DNA from 3 places in the Streptomyces sp. NPDC002889 genome. Region 2 is predicted to be linked to each of the others. Evidence: predicted binding sites of a transcription regulator. Region 2 holds the regulator's gene; each other region holds the start of a gene.
What was found. Region 2 encodes HrcA, which represses chaperone genes, less so after heat shock. Its sites were predicted from a motif close to TTNGCACTCNGNNNNNCNGAGTGCNAA; they were not measured.
Positions count from the first base shown of each region.

Region 1 (6,333 bases), on a different contig from region 2:
GCCCACCCCGCGCCGTACGGCCTCGCGGTCGCCCTCGCTCAGGGCCGCGCACACCCATAGGGACTGCGCCTCGGAGCCGATGGCCGACAGGCCGGAGACCAGGCCCCCGCCACCGCGGCGGGCGTCGAGTCCGCCGCTGTCGTTCACCGTGTACGAGACGGGGCCGCGGTTGGAGGCGACCAGGATCTGGGCAACGTGCTCACGCTCGGAGACCATGTGCCGAACTTAGCCCGTCCCGCGAACCCTCAAACGTGCGTACGGTCTCCTCGGCCTGTCTCAGCCGGTTTCAGTGCCTGCGGCGGCCGCGCGACGCGGCGACGGCGACCACGCCCGCCGCCGACAGGCTCAGCGCCACCCCGCCCATCAGCCACAGCTGCTCGGTCGTGGCCCCGGTGCGGGCCATCTCGCCGGGGTGGACCTGTACCTGCCGGAGGGAGGGGTCCGGCCCCACGGTGTCCGCGGTCCTTGCCCCGGCCGCGACGGCTGCCCCGGCCGCGGGGCCGAGCACCGTCGCGGCCGTGACCGTCAGGGCCGCGACGAGCTGACTGCCGGCCCTGCGGATCCTGCCGCGCGTGCCATGCCTGCCGTAGGTGCCGAGCCCGCCGTACGGGCCGAGCCTGCCATTCCTGTCATATTGAGCGCCCATAAGTGCGAAATTTAGACAAGATGCCCGACTGTTCCGGGTTACGCCGCGCGACGCGCCGCATACTCACCGATCTCGCGCATCGGCGGCCGTTCCTCCGTGTCCACCCAGTACGTACGCGGCTCGAACCCCGCCTCGCCCCGCTCGAACTGCGTCAGCGCCGGCCGCACCAAGTGTCCGCGTGACAGTCGCAGTTGGGCCGTGCGGTAGATCGCCGCCGCCATTCTGCCCAGCGCCTGTCCGTCCTGGTGACGGTGCTTGCGCGAGCCGACGTCCACCTGTGCGAGCGCATCCAGGCCCACCGTGTGCAGCGCGTCCACCAGCAGCCCCAGCTCCACCCCGTAACCGACCGGGAACGGCAGTCGCTCCAGCAGCGAGCGCCGCGCCGCGTACTCGCCGCCCAGCGGCTGGACGAACCCGGCCAGCTGCGGCCAGTGCAGGTTCAGCAGCGGCCGCGCGACCAGCTCCGTCACCCGCCCGCCCTGACCGGGCTCCGCGCCGAGCGGCCGGTCGTACATCGCCTTGACGAACTGCACCTCGGGGTCGGTCAGCAGCGGCCCCACGGTCCCGGAGACGAAGTCGGCCGAGAAGTCCCGCAGATCCGCGTCGACGAAGCAGACGATGTCTCCGCTGGTCACCATCAGTGACCGCCACAGAACCTCGCCCTTGCCCGGCACGGCCGGTATCCGCGGCAGGATCGCGTCCCGGTGGACCACCCGCGCGCCGGCCGCCGCGGCCACCTCGGCCGTACGGTCGCTCGAGCCCGAGTCGATGACCACCAGTTCGTCGACGAGCGGCACCGTCTCCATCAGCTCGCGCCGGATCACCGTGACGATGTCACCGACCGTCGCCTCCTCGTCCAGCGCTGGGAGCACCACACTCACCGACGTTCCGCGCCCGGCCTTGGCCGCCACCAGTTGGTTCAGCGTGCGATCGGCCGCCGCCCAGGAACGCCTGCTCAGCCAGCGCTCCACCTCATCGAGCACGTGCGCGTCTCCTTGACTTCCGGTCGGGTGATCCATCTCGCTGTTCGGACGACTATCTCAACCCTCCATGCCTTCGGTTACAGTCTTGAACAACGCAGATGACCGTCGCATGCCGGGGTCGTCTCGCCGACAATCGAATACCGCTCATCCAGAGGGGCAGAGGGAACGGCCCGTTGAAGCCCCGGCAACCCTCCCGCCGACCGCGAGGTCACGGTGGGGAAGGTGCCAATTCCGTCTCGTGGCGAGATGCGTCACGAGGAAGATGAGGAGAAAGGGCCTCGCCACCATGGCTGCGCAGACTGTCGCAAGCACCACCACCCCCGTGAACCTCGGACCCGCCGCCGCACTCTCGTGCCGCGAATGCGGAGAGCGTTTCGAGCTCGGCCCCATCTTCGCCTGCGCCTCCTGTTTCGGGCCGCTCGAAGTCGCCTACGACCTGCCGAGCGGCGACCCCGAGGCCCTGCGCAAGCAGATCGAGGCGGGCCCGGACAACATCTGGCGCTACGCGCCGCTGCTGCCCGTCCCCGTCGACGTGGCCGACAAGCCGAACATCAACCCCGGCTTCACCAAGCTCGTCAAGGCCGACAACCTCGCCCGTGAACTGGGCGTCACCGGCGGCCTGTACGTCAAGGACGACTCCGGCAACCCGACGCACTCCTTCAAGGACCGCGTCGTCGCGATCGCCGTCGAGGCCGCCCGTGCCTTCGGCTTCACCACCCTGTCCTGCTCCTCCACCGGCAACCTCGCCGGCGCCGTCGGCGCGGCCGCCGCCCGGGCCGGCTTCCGCTCCTGCGTGTTCATCCCGCACGACCTGGAGCAGGGCAAGGTCGTCATGGCCGCGGTGTACGGCGGCGAACTGGTCGGCATCGAGGGCAACTACGACGACGTCAACCGCTTCTGCTCCGAGCTCATCGGCGACCCGCTCGGCGAGGGCTGGGGCTTCGTCAACGTCAACCTGCGCCCGTACTACGGCGAGGGCTCCAAGACGCTCGCGTACGAGATCTGCGAGCAGCTCGGCTGGCGGCTGCCCGACCAGATCGTGATCCCGATCGCCTCCGGGTCGCAGCTCACCAAGATCGACAAGGGTCTGCAGGAGCTCATCAAGCTCGGTCTCGTCGAGGACAGGCCCTACAAGATCTTCGGCGCCCAGGCCGAGGGCTGCTCGCCCGTGTCCACCGCGTTCAAGGCCGGCCACGACGTCGTACGCCCGCAGAAGCCGAACACCATCGCGAAGTCGCTGGCCATCGGCAATCCGGCGGACGGCCCGTACGTCCTGGACATCGCCCGCCGCACCGGGGGCGCGGTCGAGGACGTCGACGACGAGCAGATCGTCGACGCGATCAAGCTGCTGGCGCGCACGGAGGGCATCTTCGCCGAGACCGCGGGTGGCGTGACCGTGGGTGTCACCCGGAAGCTGATCGAGCAGGGTGTGCTCGACCCGGCGCTCACCACCGTCGTGCTCAACACAGGCGACGGCCTCAAGACGCTGGACGCTGTCGCTCCGACCACCGGCCCGACCGCGACGATCCGCCCGAGCCTGGACGCGTTCCGCGACGCCGGCCTGGCCGGCTGAACTACCGAGAGAGGCAGCACACCATGAGCGTCAATGTCCGCATCCCCACCATCCTTCGCACGTACACGGGTGGCCAGGCCGAGGTCCCGGCCGAGGGCGCGACCCTCTCGGAGGTCATCGCGGATCTGGAGAAGAACCATGCGGGCATCGCGGCCCGGGTCCTGGACGACCAGGGCAAGCTGCGCCGCTTCGTCAACGTCTACGTGAACGACGACGACGTGCGCTTCGAGCAGGGCCTGGAGACGGCGACGCCGGACGGTGCGGGAGTTTCCATCATCCCCGCGGTCGCCGGCGGCTGACCTACCTCGAATTACCCAGAGTAACCAGAATTGCCCCCTCCGCGGAAGAAACGGAGGGGGCAATTCTGCATGGTTGAGCGCGGTAGAGTTGGGGAAGCCCCCGCCGCCGCCTGTGCCGCTCGCATATGAGAATGCGCCGCGAGGCGACAAGAAACAGCCAAAGTGCGCGATCGAAATGCGCCATTGACGCCATTTGTCGGGCCCGACTTGCCCCGGAATTCACAGAATTCACATAAATCATCCGTTCGCGGCTGCTCAGATTTCTCGTCCGACTGACCTGTTGCAGAGGGCAGTTGGGCAGATACATTCAGCCGCGGTCGACGCGTTCCGGCGCACGCCCCTCCTGTCGGGGCGGTAGGTCTGACCCGGGTCCGCGAGGTGCGGTCCTGCGCAAGGGCCAGTAATAGGGGAGTTAGGCATGGCTCAGGGCACCGTCAAGTGGTTCAACGCGGAGAAGGGCTACGGCTTCATCGCGGTCGACGGTGGTGCGGATGTTTTCGTCCACTACAGCGCGATCCAGATGGATGGGTACCGCACCCTTGAAGAGGGTCAGCGAGTCGAGTTCGAGATCTCGCAGGGCCAGAAGGGTCCGCAGGCGGACATGGTCAAGCTCGCCGTCTGATCCAGGCGCGATCGGCCACCGACGCACTCACTCCGAGGGGCCCGCATCCCACCCAGGGATGCGGGCCCCTCGTGCGTCTCCGCGCATGTCGGTGATCCGTTCCTGATCCGTTCGCCAACCGGTTCGCATCCGTGAGAGGCGCTTGCACTCTCCATGGTCGAGTGCTAATCATTGGCGTTAGCACTCTGACAGTGAGAGTGACAACGAGGACCGGGTCGGTGAGGTCCGCAGGCCGGGTGGGGCAAGGAACCACACGGCATGCAGGCCGTCCGTCGCGGGCGCCAGCGCGGTCCGGAGCAATCCACCCCAGTCCGGGAGGACCACTTCACATGGCCAAGATCATCGCGTTCGACGAGGAGGCACGGCGCGGTCTCGAGCGCGGGATGAACCAGCTCGCCGACGCCGTCAAGGTCACCCTTGGCCCCAAGGGCCGGAACGTCGTCCTCGAGAAGAAGTGGGGCGCCCCCACGATCACCAACGATGGTGTTTCCATCGCCAAGGAGATCGAGCTCGAGGACCCGTACGAGAAGATCGGCGCCGAGCTGGTCAAGGAAGTCGCCAAGAAGACGGACGACGTCGCCGGCGACGGTACGACCACCGCGACCGTTCTCGCCCAGGCGCTCGTCCGTGAGGGCCTGCGCAACGTGGCCGCCGGTGCCAACCCGATGGCCCTGAAGCGCGGTATCGAGAAGGCCGTCGAGGCCGTCTCCGGTGCCCTGCTCGAGCAGGCCAAGGACGTGGAGACCAAGGAGCAGATCGCTTCCACCGCCTCCATCTCCGCCGCCGACACCCAGATCGGCGAGCTCATCGCCGAGGCGATGGACAAGGTCGGCAAGGAAGGCGTCATCACCGTCGAGGAGTCCCAGACCTTCGGTCTGGAGCTGGAGCTCACCGAGGGTATGCGCTTCGACAAGGGCTACATCTCGGCGTACTTCGCCACCGACATGGAGCGTATGGAGGCCGTCCTCGACGACCCGTACATCCTGATCGTCAACTCGAAGATCAGCTCGGTCAAGGACCTGCTGCCGCTCCTCGAGAAGGTCATGCAGTCCGGCAAGCCGCTGCTGATCATCGCCGAGGACGTCGAGGGCGAGGCCCTGTCGACCCTGGTCGTCAACAAGATCCGTGGCACCTTCAAGTCCGTCGCCGTCAAGGCTCCGGGCTTCGGTGACCGTCGTAAGGCCATGCTGAACGACATCGCCATCCTCACCGGCGGCACGGTCATCTCCGAGGAGGTCGGTCTCAAGCTCGAGAACGCGAGCCTGGACCTCCTGGGCCGCGCCCGCAAGATCGTCGTCACCAAGGACGAGACGACGATCGTCGACGGTGCCGGTGAGAGCGACCAGGTTCAGGGCCGCGTCAACCAGATCCGCGCCGAGATCGAGAACTCGGACTCGGACTACGACCGCGAGAAGCTCCAGGAGCGCCTCGCGAAGCTGGCCGGCGGCGTGGCCGTCATCAAGGCCGGCGCCGCGACCGAGGTCGAGCTCAAGGAGCGCAAGCACCGCATCGAGGACGCGGTGCGCAACGCCAAGGCCGCTGTCGAGGAGGGCATCGTCGCCGGTGGTGGCGTGGCTCTCATCCAGGCTTCCTCGGTCTTCGAGAAGCTCGACCTCGACGGTGACGAGGCGACCGGCGCCAACGCCGTGAAGCTCGCGCTCGAGGCCCCGCTGAAGCAGATCGCCGTCAACGGTGGTCTCGAAGGCGGCGTCGTTGTGGAGAAGGTGCGCAACCTGCCCGTCGGCCACGGTCTGAACGCCGCGACCGGCGAGTACGTCGACATGATCGCCGAGGGCATCATCGACCCCGCGAAGGTGACCCGCTCTGCCCTGCAGAACGCGGCCTCCATCGCGGCGCTGTTCCTCACCACCGAGGCCGTCATCGCCGACAAGCCGGAGAAGGCCGCCGCGCCTGCCGGTGGCGGCATGCCGGGCGGTGACATGGACTTCTGATCGGCCTGTTGGTTGATCAACCGTCCTGACCGAGGGCGGCACCCCACTCCCAGGGGGTGCCGCCTTCGGGCGTTTCCCGGGCCCGGAAGTGCCCCGGTACCGGGAGCCTGTGGGGCCCGTAAGGGTGGGGCAATCCCCCCTGCGAAGAGGGCAGTTGGCTCCGGTGGGGTGGGCGCGGGATTCCGCGAGGGTCTTCCCATGCGAATCATGCGAACCCTTCGCCGTCAGCCCGTCATCACCCTCGCTCTCACCCTCCCG
Region 1 is NZ_JBIAPT010000004.1:255,912-262,244, reverse strand. It holds gene ACFYWI_RS08075 (trehalose-6-phosphate synthase) at 1-216, opposite strand, end outside; gene ACFYWI_RS08070 (hypothetical protein) at 287-646, opposite strand; gene ACFYWI_RS08065 (glucosyl-3-phosphoglycerate synthase) at 685-1,629, opposite strand; SAM riboswitch class I at 1,771-1,898, shown strand; gene thrC (threonine synthase) at 1,916-3,202, shown strand; gene ACFYWI_RS08055 (MoaD/ThiS family protein) at 3,226-3,501, shown strand; gene ACFYWI_RS08050 (cold-shock protein) at 3,920-4,123, shown strand; gene groL (chaperonin GroEL) at 4,453-6,075, shown strand; partial or broken gene ACFYWI_RS08040 (alpha/beta hydrolase) at 6,283-6,333, shown strand, end outside.
Region 1: a site for HrcA is predicted at 4,301-4,327, ahead of groL (chaperonin GroEL). Genes of this name have one in related genera too.

Region 2 (6,333 bases):
CACGGCCACCGAGCTGCGCGGATCGGGCGGCGTGCTGGCCTCCCGCGACAACTACGCGGCCACCTTGGCGGACGAGGTACGCCTCGCCCGCAAGGTGCTCGGCGACGACCCGCGGCAGGTACGGACGCTGTTCGTCGGCGGGGGTACGCCGACCCTGCTGGCCGCCGGCGATCTCGTGCGGATGCTGGACGCGGTGCGTGAGGAGTTCGGGCTCGCGGACGACGCCGAGATCACGACCGAGGCGAACCCGGAGTCGGTCGATCCCGCGTATCTGGCGGAGCTGAGGGCCGGCGGCTTCAACCGGATCTCCTTCGGCATGCAGAGCGCCCGGCAGCATGTGCTGAAGGTGCTCGACCGCACCCACACTCCCGGCCGGCCCGAGGCATGCGTCGCGGAGGCGCGCGCGGCCGGCTTCGACCACGTCAATCTCGACCTGATCTACGGCACACCCGGCGAGAGCGACGACGACTGGCGGGCCTCGCTCGACGCGGCGGTCGGCGCGGGGCCGGACCATGTGTCGGCGTACGCGCTGATCGTCGAGGAGGGCACCCAGCTGGCGCGCCGCATCCGGCGCGGCGAGGTCCCGATGACGGACGACGACGTGCACGCGGATCGCTATCTCATCGCGGACGAGGTGCTCGGCGGGGCGGGCTTCGACTGGTACGAGGTCTCCAACTGGGCCACCTCGAAGGCGGGCCGCTGTCTGCACAACGAGCTGTACTGGCGCGGCGCGGACTGGTGGGGCGCGGGACCGGGCGCGCACAGCCACGTCGGTGGCGTGCGCTGGTGGAACGTGAAGCACCCCGGCGCGTACGCGGCGGCGCTGGCGCAGGGACGGTCTCCGGGTGCGGGGCGCGAGGTGCTGGCGGCGGAGGACCGCCGGGTGGAGCGGATCCTGCTGGAGCTGCGCCTGCGCGAGGGCGTGCCGATGTCGCTGCTGCGCCCGGCGGGGCTGGCGGCGGCGGACCGTGCGCTGGCGGACGGGATGCTGGAGCCCGGGGCGTACGGGGAGGGGCACGCGGTGCTGACCCTGCGGGGGCGGCTGCTCGCGGACGCGGTGGTGCGAAACCTGGTGGACTGATCACTCTCCGGAGTGAACCCCTCCGGACCTGCCCATCGACGTGCTCGATCTCACCCCGGAGACCTCCGGGGTGCGGGCTCTTCCCGGCATCTAACCCGGGGTCGTGACGAAGTCGATCAGCTCCTCGACGCGCCCCAGCAGTTCCGGCTGCACGTCCTTGTACGAGTGCACCGTGGACAGGATGTGCTGCCACGCCGCGCCCGTGTTGGCCGGCCAGCCCAGTGCCTTGCACACGCCCGTCTTCCAGTCCTGGCCGCGGGGGACCGCCGGCCAGGCGGGGATGCCCAGCGAGGACGGCTTCACCGCCTCCCACACGTCGATGTACGGATGGCCGACGACCAGGACGTGCGGGTCCGTCACCGCCGCCGCGATACGGGATTCCTTCGAACCCGGCACCAGGTGGTCGACCAGGACGCCCAGGCGCGCGTCCGCGCCGGGGGCGAACTGCGCGACGATGGCCGGGAGGTCGTCGATGCCCTCCAGGTACTCGACCACCACACCCTCGATCCGCAGGTCGTCGCCCCACACCCGCTCCACCAGCTCCGCGTCGTGGCGCCCCTCCACGTAGATCCGTCCCGCGCGCGCGACGCGTGCGCGGGCGCCGGGGACCGCGATCGAGCCGGAGGCCGTACGGGCGGGGCGGGAGGCGCCCGACGGGGCCGGGCGGACCAGGGTGACGACCTTGCCCTCCAGCAGGAAGCCGCGCGGGTCCAGGGGAAAGACCCGGTGCTTGCCGAAGCGGTCCTCCAGGGTGACCGTCCCCGCCTCGCAGCGGAGCACCGCGCCGCAGAAGCCGGTGGTGACCTCCTCCACGACCAGATCGGGCTCGGCCGGGACCTCGGGAGCGGGGCCCGATCGCTTCCAAGGGGGCGTCAGGTCAGGGCTGTAGCTGCGCATTTCGCCGACGCTACGACACCCCGAAGCGCTCCGCCAGCGCGTCACGCTGCCGGCGAACGAAGGCCGCGTCGACCACCGCCCCGTGCCCGGGGACGTACACCGCGTCCTCGCCGCCGAGTGCGAGCAACCGGTCCAGCGCGGCCGGCCAGCGTGAGGGGATCGCGTCCGGGCCCGCCTGCGGCTCGCCGGACTCCTCGACGAGGTCGCCGCAGAAGACGACCTCGGGGTCGCCCGGTACCAGCAGGGCGAGATCGTGGCCCGAATGGCCGGGGCCGACGTTGGCCAGCAGGACCTGCAGGCCGCCGAGCTCCAGCGTCCACTCCCCGCACACCAGGTGGTGCGGCGCGACGAGCAGGTCGGCGGCCTCCGCGGCCTCGGCCGCAGGGACCTTGTGCCGTACCGCGTCGCCGCGGATCGCGTCCCGCTCCCGCCGCATCAGCGCATCGACCCCGACCGCGCCGTAGACCTCCGCCCCGGCGAACGCCGCGGTCCCGAGAACATGATCGAAGTGCGGGTGGCTCAGTGCGATATGCGTCACCCGGCGGCCGCCCAGCAGGGCCTGCGCCTGGGCGCGGATCTCGGCGCCCTCGCGGATCGTCGAGCCCGTGTCGTACAGCAGAACGGCGTCCGCACCGGCCACCAGACCGATGGTCGCGTCCCAGATCGGCATCCTGCGGCGGCCGACTCCGTGGCCGAGTCGTTCCCAGCCGGAGTCTTCCCAACTCACGTCCATACGGCGACGCTATCCGCATCGACCAGCGCAGTCTCCCGAATGGGTGCCCGTCCGCCCTTGCTAGGCGTATACCCGGCGGCCGTACACTGGCGAGGGGAATGCTGGCACTCGGGATCGCCGAGTGCCAGGTGAAAAACCGAGGAACCACAGCTGGAGGTGCGCGCGATGCTCAGCGAACGCAGACTCGAGGTGCTGCGCGCCATCGTCCAGGACTATGTCGGCACCGAGGAGCCCGTCGGCTCCAAGGCCCTCACCGAGCGGCACAAGCTCGGCGTCTCCCCGGCCACCGTCCGCAACGACATGGCCGTGCTGGAGGAGGAGGGTTTCATCGCCCAGCCGCACACCAGCGCCGGGCGGATCCCCACCGACAAGGGATACCGGCTCTTCGTCGACCGCCTGGCCGGCGTCAAGCCGCTGTCGTCGCCCGAGCGCCGCGCCATTCAGAACTTTCTGGACGGAGCGGTCGACCTCGACGACGTCGTGGGCCGTACGGTGCGGCTGCTGGCGCAGCTGACCCGGCAGGTCGCCGTCGTCCAGTACCCTTCGCTGACCCGGTCCACGGTCCGGCATGTGGAGCTCCTCCCCCTCGCGCCCGCCCGTCTGATGCTCGTGCTGATCACGGACACCGGACGGGTCGAACAGCGCATGATCGACTGCCCCGCGCCCTTCGGCGACACCTCGCTCGCGGATCTGCGGGCCCGGCTCAACAGCCGGGTCGTCGGACGCCGCTTCTCGGATGTGCCGCAGCTGGTGCAGGACCTTCCCGAGTCCTTCGAGCTCGAGGACCGCAGTACCGTCTCCACGGTGCTCTCGACTCTGCTCGAAACCCTGGTCGAGGAGACCGAGGAGCGGCTCATGATCGGCGGAACAGCCAATCTGACCCGCTTCGCACACGACTTCCCACTGACCATCAGGCCGGTGCTCGAGGCGCTCGAGGAGCATGTGGTGCTGCTCAAGCTGCTCGGCGAGGCCAAGGACTCCGGCGACATGGGCATGACCGTACGCATCGGTCATGAGAACGCTCACGAAGGCCTCAACTCCACGTCCGTCGTCGCAGTCGGCTACGGTTCGGGCGACGAGGCAGTTGCCAAACTCGGCGTGGTCGGACCGACCCGCATGGACTACCCCGGAACGATGGGAGCGGTACGCGCAGTGGCACGTTACGTCGGACAGATCCTGGCGGAGTCGTAAGTGGCCACGGACTACTACGCCGTACTCGGCGTGCGCCGCGACGCATCACAGGACGAGATCAAGAAGGCCTTCCGCAGGCTCGCCCGTGAACTCCACCCGGACGTGAATCCGGACCCGAAGACGCAGGAGCGCTTCAAGGAGATCAACGCCGCCTACGAGGTGCTGTCGGACCCGCAGAAGAAGCAGGTCTACGATCTCGGCGGGGACCCCCTGTCGCAGTCGGGCGGCGCGGGCGCGGGCGGTTTCGGAGCGGGTGGCTTCGGCAACTTCTCCGACATCATGGACGCCTTCTTCGGCACGGCGTCGCAACGCGGCCCCCGCTCGCGCACGCGGCGCGGCCAGGACGCGATGATCCGCCTCGAGATCGAGCTCAACGAAGCGGCCTTCGGCACCACCAAGGACATCCAGGTCGACACGGCCGTGGTCTGCACCACCTGCAGTGGTGAGGGCGCGGCGCCGGGCACCTCGGCGCAGACGTGTGACATGTGCCGCGGCCGCGGCGAGGTCTCGCAGGTCACCCGGTCCTTCCTGGGCCAGGTCATGACCTCGCGGCCGTGCCCGCAGTGCCAGGGCTTCGGCACCGTCGTGCCGACCCCGTGCCCGGAGTGCGCCGGCGACGGCAGGATCCGCTCGCGCCGCACCCTGACCGTGAAGATCCCGGCAGGTGTCGACAACGGCACCCGGATCCAGCTCGCGGGCGAGGGCGAGGTCGGCCCGGGCGGCGGTCCCGCCGGTGATCTGTACGTCGAGATCCATGAGCTGCCGCACCCGGTCTTCCAGCGGCGCGGGGACGATCTGCACTGCACGGTGACGATCCCGATGACGGCGGCGGCTCTGGGTACGAAGTGCCCGCTGGAGACGCTCGACGGCGTGGAGGAGATCGACATCCGGCCCGGTACGCAGTCCGGCCAGTCGATCCCGTTGCACGGGCGCGGCATCACACATCTGCGGGGCGGCGGCCGTGGCGATCTGATCGTGCACGTCGAGGTGACCACACCGACCAAGCTGGACCCGGATCAGGAGCGGCTGCTGCGCGATCTGGCGAAACTGCGCGGCGAGGAGCGACCGTTGGGTCAGTTCCAGCCAGGGCAGCAGGGGCTGTTCTCGCGCCTGAAGGACGCGTTCAACGGGCGTTAGGCCCGGGGCGGCCAGGGCCCGGGGGTGACCCCCGGGCCGGCGCCGTCGGCCCGGAGGGCAGGGGCTGGTTCCGCCCCCCAGGACGCGGCGACGGGCGCCCGCAGTTACGGGAGCCAGGCGTGTGAGCGCCTGGTGCCGCGGCCGTGGCGGGGGGTCGGCACGGCGGAATGCTGGATTCGGTGGTGCGCCGGGGACATGGCACGATGCGTTCATGTCCTCCGCACTGACCGATCTTTGTCGTTATCCGATCGTGCAGGCCCCCATGGCGGGCGGTGCGTCCTGCCCGCAGCTGGCCGCGGCTGTGTCCGAAGCCGGCGGCCTCGGGTTTCTCGCCGCCGGGTACAAGACGGCGGACGGCATGTACCAGGAGGTCAAACAGCTCCGCGCGCTGACCGGTCGGCCTTTCGGCGTCAACCTCTTCATGCCCCAGCCCGGTACCGCCGACCTCGGGGCCGTCGGTGTCTACATGCATCAGCTCGCCGGCGAGGTCACCTGGTACGAGACCCCGCTCGGTGATCCCGACAGCGGACGGGACGACGGCTACGACGCCAAGCTGGCGATTCTGCTCGACGACCCGGTCCCGGTCGTCTCCTTCACCTTCGGCTGCCCCAAGCCCGCTGTGCTGCGGTCCTTCGCCAAGGCGGACACCTTCACCGTTGTGACGGTCACCACGCCCGACGAGGCGCAGGCCGCGCACCGGGCCGGTGCCGGCGCGGTGTGCGTCCAGGGCATCGAGGCGGGCGGCCATCAGGGCACGCACCGCGACGATCCCGCCGCCGACGGGTCCGGGATCGGGCTCCTCACGCTCATCGAACTCGTCCGTGAGGCCGTGCCGCTGCCGGTGATCGCCGCGGGCGGGCTGATGCGCGGCGCCCAGATCGCCGCCGCACTGGCGGCCGGCGCAAGCGCGGGGCAGCTGGGCACGGCGTTCCTCGTGTGCCCCGAGTCCGGGGCGAACCCGCTGCACAAGCAGGCCATGACCGATCCGCTGTTCGTACGCACCGAGCTGACCCGTGCGTTTTCCGGGAGGCCCGCGCGAGGCCTGGTCAACCGCTTCATGCGCGAGCACGGCCCGTACGCCCCCGCCGCCTACCCCGAGGTCCACCATCTGACCAGCGGGCTGCGCAAGGCCGCGGCGAAGGCCGGGGACCCGCAGGGCATGGCGCTGTGGGCCGGCCAGGGCCACCGGCTGGCGCGCGAACTGCCCGCCGGCCATCTGGTGGAGGTGCTCGCCGCCGAAACGGACGCCGCGCGGGCCGCGTTGGCCCTGGGGGGTGTGTGATGACCGCACCCG
Region 2 is NZ_JBIAPT010000012.1:60,846-67,178, reverse strand. It holds gene hemW (radical SAM family heme chaperone HemW) at 1-1,081, shown strand, start outside; gene ACFYWI_RS19675 (DUF3097 domain-containing protein) at 1,172-1,978, opposite strand; gene ACFYWI_RS19670 (MBL fold metallo-hydrolase) at 1,989-2,711, opposite strand; gene hrcA (heat-inducible transcriptional repressor HrcA) at 2,877-3,902, shown strand; gene dnaJ (molecular chaperone DnaJ) at 3,903-5,039, shown strand; gene ACFYWI_RS19655 (nitronate monooxygenase) at 5,251-6,321, shown strand; gene ACFYWI_RS19650 (16S rRNA (uracil(1498)-N(3))-methyltransferase) at 6,321-6,333, shown strand, end outside.

Region 3 (6,333 bases), on a different contig from region 2:
GCCGGAGGCCTGGGCGGAGGACACAACCTGGTGCTGGTGGCCCGCGACACCAAGCGGCTGCAGGAGCAGGCCACCGAGCTGCACGACCGGCACGGTATCGAGGCGGAGGTGCTGACCGCGGACCTGTCGGAGGACGACGGGATCGCGGCGGTGGAGGAGCGGCTGGCCGACCGGAAGAACCCGATCGATCTGCTGGTCAACAACGCGGGGTTCGGGAACAAAGGCCGGTTCCTCGAAGTCTCGATGGCCGATGAGCTGATGATGCTCAAGGTGCACTGCGAGGCCGTCCTGCGGCTGACGGCGGCGGCGGCGGAGGCGATGCGGGAGCGCGGCCGGGGCGGTGTGGTCAATGTGGCCTCGGTCGCCGCGTTCGTGCCGCGCGGCACGTACGGCGCGTCCAAGTCGTGGGTGGTGCAGTTCACCCAGGGCGCGGCGCGGGATCTGGCGGGGTCGGGGGTGCGGCTGATGGCGCTGTGCCCGGGCTTCGTACGGACCGAGTTCCATGAGCGGGCCGGGATGGGGACGGACAACGTCCCGCGGTGGATGTGGCTCGACGCCGACAAGCTGGTGGCGGCGGCGCTGTCCGACCTGGAGCGGGGCAAGACGGTCTCGATCCCGGACCCGCGGTACAAGGCGCTGATGGGTGTGGCGAAGCTGGTGCCGCGAAGGCTGCTCGGCGGGGTCGGTTCCCGGGCGGGCCGCAAGTACGGTCCGCAGTAGGGACACCCGTAGTCGGGCGTCGCCTCCGCCCTGCCGGGTCGCCGGGAAGGTCCGCGGCGTACACCCGGACAGGGCAGCCGGACGGCAGGCCCGGGCGCCCGCGGGCCCCAGCCGCGCTCGATCACGGCCGTCCTCGATCACGGCCGTCGATCCGCGTTCGTCACCAGGCAGACGAGGAGCCCGAGTTCCGCCATGCATCACGTCACCGACGACCGCCCCGCACTGCTGCTGTCGATGGGCCCGGGCACCGCCGAGCGGCTGCTCGCCGAGCGCCATCGCGACGGCCTCGCCGCGCTCACCCGCACCGACCCCCACCTGGTCGCCCATGACCTGGCCGCCCCCGGCCCCGGCCGTCGCGGCCTCGCTCGCCGACGCCGAGGTGCTGCTGACCTGCTGCGGCGCGCCGTCGCTCACCGCTGAGGTACTGGCCGCCGCCCCCCGTCTGCGCGCGGTCGTCCACGCGGCGGGAAGCGTCAAGCACCACATCACCGAGGCCTGTTGGGAACGGGGTATCGCCGTCGCGTCGGCGGCCACCGTCAACTCCCTGCCGGTCGCCGAGTACACGCTCGCGGCGGTCCTGTTCGCCGGAAAGCGGGTGCTGCACTCGGCCCGGCGGTATGCGCGGCCGCGCGCGCCACGACTGGCATCCGGAGTTCGAGAGCGCCGGCAACTGCCTCCGGACGGTGGGGATCGTGGGGGCATCCCGGATCGGCCGGTGGGTGATCGAGCTGCTCCGTCCGTTCGACCTGCAGGTTCTGCTGTACGACCCGTATGTGGACGCTGCCGGGGCCGCCGCGCTCGTAGTCGTATGCACAAAGCTGGACGAACTGTGCGCCCGCGCGGATGTCGTGCGCCGGAGGTGCGGGCGACCCGCCACATGATCGGCGCCCGGCAGCCGGCGCTGATGCGGGACAGGGCAGCCTTGATCAACACCGCGCGCGGTTCGACGAGGACGCCCTGCTCAGGGAACTCGTCGCCGGCCGGCTGGATGCCGTACTGGATGTCACGAACCCCGAACTGCCGCCTCCCGGTTCCCCGTTGTACAGCCTGCCGAATGTGCTGTTCACCCCGCACGTCGCGGGTTCACCGGGCGGCGAGCTGCACCGGCTGGCGGACCACGCGCTGGACGAGGTGGAGCGGTTCACGGCCGGTCTGCCGTTCGCCGAGCCGGTGCGGCGGGACGCCCTGGGCCACTCGGCCTGACCCGGCAGGAGCGGCAAATCTCACTAAAATGGACGTATCCCATTCGAGCGCTGGGAGGCGCCATGAAATTCGTACAGGTGATCGACTACAAGACCAGCAAATTCGACGGTGTGAATGAGCTCATGGACAGGTGGGCCGAGCAGACCCAGGGCAAGCGGACCGCCACGCACGCGCTCACCGGCAAGGACCGCGCCGACGCCTCTCACTACATGGAAATCGTCGAATTCGAGTCGTACGACGACGCGATGAAGAACTCCCACCTTCCCGAGACCGAGCAGATTTTCCAGGAGATGGTGGCCCTCTGTGACGGCATGCCGTCCTTCACCGACCTCGACGTGGTCCGCGACGAGCAGCTGAACACCGCGGCCGTCCGCCGCTTCTTCCACGAGATCGCCGCCGGCGGCAATCTGGACGCCCTGAGCGAGGTGTTCGCCCCCGACTACAAGGACCACGACCCCCTCAGGGAAGAAGGCGAACCCGACGTCGGGCTCGACATGATGCGCGCCGATGTCACCGGATGGCGCGACGCCTTCGACTTCACCTTCGACCTCGAGCGCCAGGTGACCGAGGGCGATGACGTCGCGACGTCGTGGAGGTGGACCGGGCGGCACAAGGGCGAGTTCCAGGGCATCGCTCCCACGCGCCGGCAGTGCACGATGACCGGCACCACGATCTTCCGTTTCGAGGACGGGATGATCAAGGAAGGCTGGTGGCACTACGACATGCTGGGCCTGCTGCGCCAACTCGGCGCGCTCGGCTAGTCGTACACGGCCCCGCGCAGCCGACACGCGGCCGACACGCAGTCAGCCGCACGGACGCGGCGGTCCCACAGCCCGCACACCACGGCGAAGGCCCCCGCTCCCGCACACGGCGGGAACAGGGGCCTTACGCATATGCGCTACGGCGTCACAGCCTCACGGCGCCACGACGTCAGTGGCTGTGCCCGTGGCCGCCGTGACCGTGGTCGGCCTCTTCCTCGGCCGGCTTCTCGACGACCAGGGTCTCGGTCGTGAGCAGCAGCGAGGCGATCGACGCGGCGTTCTCCAGCGCGGAGCGGGTGACCTTGACGGGGTCGATGACACCGGCCTTCACCAGGTCGCCGTACTCGCCGGTCGCGGCGTTGAAGCCATGGCCCTGCTCCAGCTCCGCCACCTTGGAGGTGATGACGTAGCCCTCGAGGCCGGCGTTCTCGGCGATCCAGCGCAGCGGCTCGACGGCGGCACGGCGGACGACGGCGACACCGGTGGCCTCGTCGCCCTCCTTGCCCAGGTTGCCCTCGAGCACCTTCACGGCGTGGACGAGCGCGGAGCCACCACCGGAGACGATGCCCTCCTCGACCGCGGCGCGGGTCGCGGAGATGGCGTCCTCCAGACGGTGCTTCTTCTCCTTCAGCTCCACCTCGGTGGCGGCGCCGACCTTGATCACGCACACGCCGCCGGCCAGCTTCGCGAGGCGCTCCTGGAGCTTCTCGCGGTCCCAGTCGGAGTCGGTGGACTCGATCTCGGCCTTGATCTGGTTGATGCGGCCCTTGACGTCCTCGGAGTTGCCGCCACCGTCGACGATGGTGGTGTCGTCCTTGGTGATCGTCACGCGGCGGGCGGTGCCCAGCACGTCCAGGCCGGCCTGGTCGAGCTTGAGGCCGACCTCCTCGGCGATGACGGTGGCACCGGTGAGGGCGGCGATGTCGCCGAGCATCGCCTTGCGGCGGTCGCCGAAGCCGGGGGCCTTGACGGCCACCGCGTTGAAGGTGCCGCGGATCTTGTTCACGACCAGGGTCGACAGGGCCTCGCCCTCGACGTCCTCGGCGATGATCAGCAGCGGCTTGGAGGCACCCGCCTGGATGACCTTCTCCAGCAGGGGCAGCATGTCCTGGATGGAGGAGATCTTGCCCTGGTGGATCAGGATGTACGGGTCGTCGAGGACGGCCTCCATACGCTCCTGGTCGGTCACCATGTACGGGGACAGGTAGCCCTTGTCGAAGGCCATGCCCTCGGTGAAGTCGAGTTCCAGGCCGAAGGTGTTGGACTCCTCGACGGTGATGACACCGTCCTTGCCGACCTTGTCCATCGCCTCGGCGATGAGCTCGCCGACCTGCTGGTCCTGGGCGGACAGCGCGGCGACGGCGGCGATGTCGGACTTCTCGTCGATCGGACGCGCGGTGGCGATCAGCTCGTCGGAGACGGCCTTGACCGCAGCGTCGATGCCCTTCTTCAGGGCGGCCGGGGAGGCACCGGCGGCGACGTTGCGCAGACCCTCGCGGACCAGCGCCTGGGCCAGCACGGTGGCGGTGGTCGTACCGTCACCCGCGATGTCGTTGGTCTTGGTCGCCACCTCCTTCACCAGCTGGGCGCCGAGGTTCTCGTACGGGTCGTCGAGCTCGACCTCGCGGGCGATGGTGACACCGTCGTTGGTGATGGTGGGGGCGCCGAACTTCTTGTCGATGACGACGTTGCGGCCACGGGGGCCGATCGTCACCTTGACCGTGTCGGCAAGCTTGTTGACGCCGCGCTCGAGGGCGCGACGGGCGTCCTCGTCGAATTTCAGGATCTTCGCCATGGAGCTTTCAAGTCCTCTCACATGAACTGCGCCCCTCGCCGCCCGGCAATCAGCGGGGTGACCAGGGGCGCAGCTCAGAGCAATCTGGGTGAATTACTTCTCGACGATCGCGAGTACGTCGCGAGCCGAGAGGACGAGGTACTCCTCGCCGCTGTACTTCACTTCGGTGCCGCCGTACTTGCTGTACAGCACGACATCGCCGACGGTCACGTCGAGCGGAAGACGCTCGCCGTTCTCGAAGCGGCCCGGGCCCACGGCCAGGACGACGCCCTCCTGGGGCTTCTCCTTCGCGGTGTCCGGAATAACCAGGCCAGAGGCCGTGGTCTGCTCGGCGTCGAGCGGCTGGACCACAATGCGGTCCTCGAGCGGCTTGATGGCAACCTTGGAGCTGGCGGTCGTCACGATCCGACCTCCCCCTTCGGAGATCTCACGGGGTTAACTGATCTGAGGTGGCGACCAGGTCGATCCGTCGTCGCGGGTGCCGGACCTGCCTGTCGCTGTGTTGGCACTCTCACTTGGTGAGTGCCAGAAGCGAGACTATGACTGCGATTAGCACTCGGTCAAGCGGAGTGCCAATGTGACTGTGCGCGTCGATCGGATCCCGACACGGACAACGCCTCTGCGGGCCCATCGGTTCCGCACGAAAACGCTGCTGTCGAGCGCCCGTTCCGACACGGGTCCCGACGCCGGTCCCGACCTGGCGCTGATCCGAGTCGCGATCCACGCGCGCCTCGCCGCCCCCGCGGCCGGTCCCGCCCACGAAGTCGTCGCCGCCGGCTGCGCCGATGTCTTCCCGGATGCGCTTCCTCGCGGCAGCGGCACACCGCCCTGTTCTTCGTGGGCTCATCGGCATGGGGCCGGACGCACCAGGAGCCGTTACCGTACGCGCCCGCAGGGAGCGGCCGCGTCGGCTGCGCCGGGGGCCGACGGGTCCGACGGGTCCGACGCCGGGGGTCGCACCGACCGGAGCACGTGCCCGTCCCGGGAGGGACACCGACGAGGGGCGACACGCTCCGGGCCCGCACCGGGGGTCCGCGCCGCGCGAGGAGGGCCCGCCCCCGGGGCCCGCGCCGCCGGACCGGCCTTCTGCGCGGCCTTGCGACCCAGCCGTTCGATCGGGTCGACCGACTGCGCGCACCCGGCCGAGGCGAGGAGCGCACCGGCCGCAAGCGCTCCGGCGAGCAGCCGGTGCGCGCAGCTCACGCCCGGTCCCCCGTCATACGTAGTCCTCGAGCTTCGCCACCGCGTACCCCTTCGCGGTCACCGTCTTCATGACCTGCCGGATCATGTCGGGCATCGTGCCCTTCCACTCCGCACGCCCCCGGAAGTGCGTGAGGATGATGTCGCCCGGGTGCAGATCCCGGTCCCACTCGCGCCACTCCATGTGGTCGGGGAAGGCCTCGGCGGCCCACAGCGGCACGGCCTCGACCCCGCAGGACTTGGCGGCGCGCAGGGTGTCCTTGTTGTAGTTGCCGTACGGCGGACGGAACAGTGCGGGCCGCTTGCCGTAGCGCTCCTCCAGCTTGTCCTGCTGGACGCAGATCTCCCGCTGCTGCTGCGCGAACGAAAGACCGGGCAGATAGCGGTGGTTGATGGTGTGGTTGTGCAGGGCAACCCCGTTGGCCTGCATCTTCTTGAAGTAGCCGTAGTTGTCTCTGATCACGTAGTCGCTGAGGAAGGCGCTGTACGGGATCTGGAGCTCGGACATCATCTTGAGCAGTTCGGGGTCCTTCTCCGCGCCGTCGTCGATCGTCAGGAAGACGACCTTCTCCTCGGTGGGAACGGTGGTGAAGACGGGCGGCAGACCCTCCCCGTCTTCGACCTCGAAGCCCTTGCGGGTGGTGATCTTCGGCT
Region 3 is NZ_JBIAPT010000002.1:252,729-259,061, reverse strand. It holds gene ACFYWI_RS04085 (SDR family NAD(P)-dependent oxidoreductase) at 1-720, shown strand, start outside; partial or broken gene ACFYWI_RS04080 (hydroxyacid dehydrogenase) at 913-1,923, shown strand; gene ACFYWI_RS04075 (ester cyclase) at 1,986-2,684, shown strand; gene groL (chaperonin GroEL) at 2,854-4,479, opposite strand; gene groES (co-chaperone GroES) at 4,573-4,881, opposite strand; gene ACFYWI_RS04060 (polysaccharide deacetylase family protein) at 5,696-6,333, opposite strand, start outside.
Region 3: a site for HrcA is predicted at 5,029-5,055, ahead of groES (co-chaperone GroES). Genes of this name have one in related genera too.